2 linked regions of the Pigmentiphaga aceris genome follow. The protein of the gene in region 2 interacts with the protein of the main gene of each other region in a pairwise test. Links are inferred from orthologs where the notes say so. Each region holds a gene or a part of one and is shown on either strand. Other genes may lie near its edges. The genes, in order: hflK and ftsH.

Region 1 (3,212 bases), 570 kb from region 2 along the record:
CAGTAAACCTTCCAACACCAGCATCAGGCCCAGCGCAGCGCCGAGCCAGTAAAGCAGCGTCATGCCTTAACGCGCAGGTGCTGCCGAGCTTGCGCCCGGGGCCTTGAAGTACTTGAAGAACTCCGAGCTAGGATCGACCACCAGGACATCGCTCTTGTTGGCGAAGGATTCCCGATAGGCTTCCAGGCTCTTGTAGAAGTTGTAGAAATCACGATCCTGGCCGAATGCATTGGCGTAGATCGACGAGGCAGCGCCGTCGCCCTCACCCTTGGCTTGCTGGGCTTGACGATAAGCTTCCGCCAGGATGACTTCACGTTGGCGGTCGGCATCGGCGCGAATCTTCTCGCCTTCTGCGGCACCGATCGAACGCTGCTCGTTGGCCACGCGCTTGCGCTCGGCTTCCATGCGGCGATAGACCGATTCCGAAATTTCCGGCACGAAGTCCACACGCTTCAGACGCACATCCATGATTTCCACACCCAGCGCCTTGGCCGGTACGGAAACGTTGGTACGGATTTCCTGCATGATCTTGTCGCGTTCTTTCGAGGTCACGTCGTTGACGGTACGACGATTGATCGACGCGTTCATGGCATCACGTACCAGGGCCGACAGACGCTCTTGCGCGCTACGCTCGTTGCCACCGAAGGTGACGTAGAAGGTGCGCGGATCGGAAATACGCCACTTCACGAACGAGTCGATCAGCAAGTTTTTCTTTTCCGAGGTCTGGATACGTTCGGCATCCGGATTGTCGATGGTGAGAATGCGTTTGTCGAAATAGACGATGTTCTGGAACGGCGGCGGCAGCTTGAAGTACAAGCCCGGTTCGCGAATCACTTCCTTGATCTCGCCCAGCGCGAACACGACAGCGTAGTCGCGTTCCTTGACGACAAACATGCAAGAGGACAACGCGGCCAGCGCGATAAGCAGGCCGATTACAGCGGGAATCAGACGATCCATGATTGGCGTTCCTTATCAGCGGGTACGGTCGCGATTACGCAGGCCGTCGAGCATGCGATTGCTCTCGGGTGCGGGCGCGTTGGTAGACGGAAGCGATGGGCTGGGAGCCGGAACGCTTGCCGAACCCGTGCCACGGACCGCGGACAGGGACTCCTGAGATGCTTGCTGCATGATCTTGTCGAGCGGCAGATACAACAGATTGTTGGCGCTGCGCGAATCAACCATGATCTTGCTGGTGTGCGTGAAGATCTGCTGCATGGTGTCCAGGTACAGACGGTCACGCATGATCTGCGGGGCTTTGCGGTATTCGGTCAGCACCAGGCCGAAGCGAGCTGCATCACCCTCTGCGGTTTCCACCACACGTTGCTTGTAGCCATCGGCTTCCTGCAGCAGACGCGAGGCCATGCCTCGGGCACGCGGCACGACGTCGTTGGCGTAAGCCTGACCTTCGTTGATCTGACGCTCACGATCCTGACCGGCCTTGACCGCGTCATCGAACGCTGCCTGCACTTGTTCCGGCGGCTGGGCATTCTGGATGGCCACGCTGCTGATCAGCACACCAGTGCGATACAGATCCATGATCTGCTGCATCAGTGCGACGGCTTCAGCGGCAACCTGGGTACGGCCTTCGTACAGCACGAAGTCCATGGGCTTCTTGCCAACGACTTCACGCATGGCGGTTTCGGCCGCTTGCATCACGGCTTCGTCAGGCGCGCGGTGGTCGAACAGATACGCACGTGCGCCATCTTCACGCAGGCGGTACTGGACCACGAACTGCAGATCGACGATGTTTTCGTCATCGGTCAGCATCAGCGCTTCACGGCCGACCTTGGTACGGGCGTTGTTGCGGAAACCGACTTCGATGGTGCGCAACTGCGACAGGTTCACGGTTTCGTGAGCCTGGATCGGATACGGCAGACGCCATTGGAAGCCCGAACGCGTGGTGCGCTCGTACTTGCCGAATTGCGTAATGACAGCAACCTGACCTTCCTGGACGATGAAGAAGCCGCTGCCCAGCCACATCAGGGCAATGACCAGCAACACCAGACCCAGGCCCAGACGCGCGCGACGCGGCGAAGGCGGCGCATAGCGCGGCGATCCGCCGGAGCCATCACCATTCCCGTTGCCACCGCCTTTACGGCCGAACATGCCACCCAGCTTGCGATTGAAATCGCGCCAGAGTTCGTCGAGATCCGGCGGTCCGCCGTTATTGTTATTACCACCGCCGCCCGGAGGGCGACGCGGCGGTTCATTGCCGGAATTGCCGCCGGAGCCACCGCGGCCCCAGTTCGAATCGTTCAGATTGAATAGTCTTGAAATCGAAGTCAGAAGCATCTTTTCTTGTACGCAGAGAGGCGGACGGGAATCCCGCCCTCAGGAACGGACCCCACTAGGGGGGGCTGATGGATGAACGGCGTGCGTCGAACCGCGGGTCCTCTTCGGGAACCTCGGCGACGGCCGCGCGCTGACTGAACTCGACCATTGCCCCGCGCAATAAATCGAGTCCGGAGCGCTCGCTTGCGCTGACAAATACCCGCGAAATCGTACCATGCTCGTCTCTTTCCACTGCGGGATCGAGACCGGCCATGTCGATCTTGTTATAGACCAGAATGCAGGGCACGTGATCGGCCCCGATTTCCTTCAGCACTTTGTTCACTTCGGAGATCTGTTCGTCACGCTGCGGGCTTGAATGGTCGACCACGTGCAGCAGCAGATCGGCATTGATGGTCTCCTCGAGCGTCGCCTTGAACGCGGCGACCAGCATGTGGGGAAGCTCGCGGATGAATCCGACGGTGTCGGACACCACGACCTGCCCTGCCCCATCCACCCAGATACGCCGGCTGGTGGTGTCGAGCGTGGCGAACAGCTGGTCGGCTGCGTAGACGTCAGCGCGCGTGAACGCGTTGAACAGCGTCGACTTGCCGGCATTCGTATAGCCGACCAGCGACACCGACAAGGTGCCGCTGCGCGCGCGCGCCCGACGCTGGGTATGGCGCTGACGCGTCAACAGTTCAAGGCGCTCGTGCAGCCGCTTGACTTTGTCGCCGATGATTCGCTTGTCCATTTCCAGCTGCGATTCACCCGGACCGCGCATGCCGATACCGCCGCGCTGGCGTTCCAGGTGGGACCACATGCGGGTCAGGCGGGTCATCAGATGCTGAAGCTGGGCCAGCTCGACCTGCAGCTTGCCTTCGTGGCTTTGCGCACGCAGCGCGAAGATGTCGAGGATGAGTGCCACGCGATCGACCACGCGC
Region 2 (3,306 bases):
GATGTCGTTGATCATATCGGCCCCGGCACGCAAGGCTGCGCGCATGACCGCAGGTTTGCAGGTATCGACCGACAGCGGCACGTTCAGGCTGACCAAGGCCTCGATCAGCGGCACCACCCGCCGCAACTCTTCGTCTTCAGGCACCGAGTCAGACCCCGGTCTGGTGGACTCGCCACCAATATCAAGCATGTCGGCACCTTCGGCCACCAGATGCCTGGCATGGGCAATGGCCGCGTCCAGCCGGGCATGTTGCCCCCCGTCCGAGAAAGAATCTGGGGTCACATTGACGATACCCATGACAAGCGGCCGCGCCAGCGAAAGCTCAAAACGGCCGCAAAGAAACAGGGAATTCATGATTCGAGTCTTGGAGATCAGTGCGTTGGCAAAAACAGTCGTGAATTATCTGCGGTCTGCGCATATTCATGGCGCGCTCAGCGCGGGGGCTCAAGAATAACGCTGCGGCAGCGTGACAAAAACAAAGGCGCCCCGAAGGACGCCTTTGTTTACAAAGCAGCGGACCGCTTATCGTGCAAATGCTTGTCTTGGCCGCTGCCTGCCTTGTTACGTCAAGCCGGTGCTGCTGCGTTCGGCGTCAAACCAGACGTGGGCGGCGTGGTGGGATTGTTTCCCGACGAGCCCGGCGGGGTCGGTGCACGGGGCGGACGACCATCGCAGATATCGTTGATCTGGTCTGCATCGATGGTTTCCCATTCCAGCAGAGCACGCGTCATGACTTCCACGGCTTCGCGATTTTCTTCCAGGATCTTGCGGGCAACCTGGTATTGCTCATCAATGATCTTGCGAATTTCGCTGTCCACCATCTGCATGGTGGCTTCCGACATTTTGGTCGTGTTGGTTACGCTGCGACCGAGGAATACTTCACCCTCGTTCTCGGCGTAGACCATGGGCCCCAGGCTGTCGGTCATGCCGTAGCGGGTAACCATGTCACGGGCAATGGCCGTCGCACGTTCGAAGTCGTTCGATGCGCCAGTGGTCATCTGGTTCATGAAGATCTCTTCGGCAATCCGACCACCGAACAGCACGGCGATGGTGTTCAGCATCCGCTCTTTGTCGGTGCTGTAACGATCGCCTTCCGGCAGTTGCATGGTCACACCCAGCGCACGACCGCGCGGGATGATGGTGACCTTGTGCACCGGATCGGTCTTCGGCAGCTTGCGCGCCACGATGGCATGGCCGGACTCGTGATACGCGGTGTTGCGGCGCTCTTCCTCGGGCATGATCATCGAGCGACGTTCCGCACCCATGATGATCTTGTCCTTGGCCTTTTCGAAATCGCCCATTTCAACGGTACGACCGTTGCGGCGAGCAGCGAACAGCGCAGCTTCGTTGACCAGATTGGCCAGGTCAGCACCCGAGAAACCAGGCGTACCGCGTGCCAGGGTGTTTGCATCCACGTCGGTGGACAGCGGCACCTTGCGCATGTGGACCTTCAGAATCTGGTCGCGACCACGGATATCGGGCAGCGGCACCACGACTTGACGGTCGAAACGGCCCGGACGCAGCAGCGCCGGGTCAAGCACGTCCGGACGGTTGGTAGCGGCGATCACGATCACGCCCTGGCTGGCTTCGAAGCCGTCCATTTCCACCAGCATCTGGTTAAGCGTCTGTTCGCGCTCGTCGTTACCGCCGCCCAGGCCTGCGCCACGCTGACGACCCACCGCATCGATTTCGTCGATGAAGATGATGCAAGGCGACTGCTTCTTGGCGTTTTCGAACATGTCACGGACACGGGCAGCGCCCACGCCGACGAACATTTCCACGAAGTCCGAACCCGAGATGCTGAAGAACGGCACCTTGGCTTCACCGGCAATGGCCTTGGCCAGCAGGGTTTTACCGGTACCCGGCGAGCCGACCATCAGCACGCCACGGGGAATACGGCCACCCAGCTTCTGGAACTTGCTGGGGTCGCGCAGGAACTCGACCAGCTCGAACACGTCTTCCTTGGCTTCGTCGCAACCGGCGACGTCAGCGAAGGTGATCGGGTTCGTGGTTTCGTCCAATACCTTGGCGCGAGACTTGCCGAAGCTGAAGGCACCACCGCGCCCACCGCCTTGCATTTGTCGCATGAAGAAGATCCACACGCCAATCAGCAGCAGCATCGGGAACCAGGACACGAAGATGCTCATCAGCAGCGACGGCTCTTCCTTGGCCTTGCCAGACACCTGTACACCGAACTTCATCAGATCGCCAACCATCCACAGGTCGCCGGGCGACGTGAGGGTGTAGGGGCGGCCATCGGACGGCGTCACGTAGAGCACATCGCTCTGGACGTCGACCTTCTGGATGCGTCCGGCTTTGGCGTCGTCCATGAACTGCGAATACGACACTGTGTCCTGCGGCCGGGCACGACCTTCAAACTGCTTGAAGACCGTGAACAGCACGAGGGCGATCACCATCCAGACCGCTACTTTGGAGAACATATTGTTCAAGGTCGATCTCCCGCTAGATTACCGACCGGCTGCGGACAAACGCGTCCATCGCCTGAATATCGACTTAATTACCTGATTCTACCCTTCCCGCGAGCACCGAAGCCTTCAGGTTCCGTGCAACAAGAAAGGTTTCCGACGATTTGTCCCGCGAGGCCTTGGGTTTGCGCTCCACGACACGGGTGAAAACCGTTTTGAAGCTCTCAACGATCTGGGAAAACCCGGTTCCATGGAACGCTTTGACGATCAACGCGCCATCAGGTTTCAAATGATCCTTCGCAAACTCCAGCGCCAGATCACAGACGTGCTGAATGCGCGCGGCGTCTGCGATCCCCACTCCGGACAAGTTTGGGGCCATATCCGAAAGAACAAGGTCTACCTGCTGATTGCCTACCAATTGGGACAACTGGGACAAGACCTCGTCTTCGCGGAAATCGCCCTGGATGAATTCCACGCCGTGTATCGGTTCCATAGGCAGGATGTCGAGGGCGATCACGCGACCGCGCAGCGTGCCGCCGGCACCGGCCAGGCGCTCGCTTACGATTTGCGACCAACTGCCAGGAGTGGACCCGAGATCGACCACCACGTCGTTGATGTGCAGCAATTTCTCGCTGTCGAGAATCTCGGTGAGCTTGAAAGCGGCACGGGCCCGATAGCCCTTCTCTTTGGCCAACTTTACGTATGGATCATTGATGTGCTGCATGATCCATTCTTTGGAAAACTTTTTCTTGGCCATGATTGCCCGATATTCGGCGTGAGACAAAAACAATAACGCCCGGCATTGTGCCCGGGTTCCAAATGCGAAGCTTGATCGACGTGGATCGTGCCGTGACGTTGGGCTCAAGCGACGGTGGCGGCA

The links.
Region 1: the proteins of ftsH (region 2) and hflK interact in binary tests that used the Escherichia coli proteins (3 or more experiments, as listed by UniProt). The link is inferred for Pigmentiphaga aceris from one-to-one orthologs.

Annotation. Positions count from the first base shown.
Region 1 is NZ_CP043046.1:2,170,468-2,173,679, reverse strand. What follows is about bases 130-3,021. They hold hflK (FtsH protease activity modulator HflK), read right to left. Parts: upstream 2,287-3,021; coding sequence 973-2,286; downstream 130-972. Other genes in these bases: hflX (GTPase HflX), read right to left, coding at 2,348-3,021; hflC (protease modulator HflC), read right to left, coding at 130-957. Also shown: FXN63_RS09210 (DUF2065 domain-containing protein), read right to left, coding at 1-63; more of hflC, read right to left, coding at 67-129; more of hflX, read right to left, coding at 3,022-3,212.
Region 2 is NZ_CP043046.1:1,602,933-1,606,238, reverse strand. Bases 9-2,994 are described here. They hold ftsH (ATP-dependent zinc metalloprotease FtsH), read right to left. Parts: upstream 2,451-2,994; coding sequence 567-2,450; downstream 9-566. Other genes in these bases: FXN63_RS06665 (RlmE family RNA methyltransferase), read right to left, coding at 2,515-2,994; folP (dihydropteroate synthase), read right to left, coding at 9-354. Outside these bases: more of folP, read right to left, coding at 1-8; more of FXN63_RS06665, read right to left, coding at 2,995-3,183. UniProt on the Escherichia coli protein: Acts as a processive, ATP-dependent zinc metallopeptidase for both cytoplasmic and membrane proteins. Plays a role in the quality control of integral membrane proteins.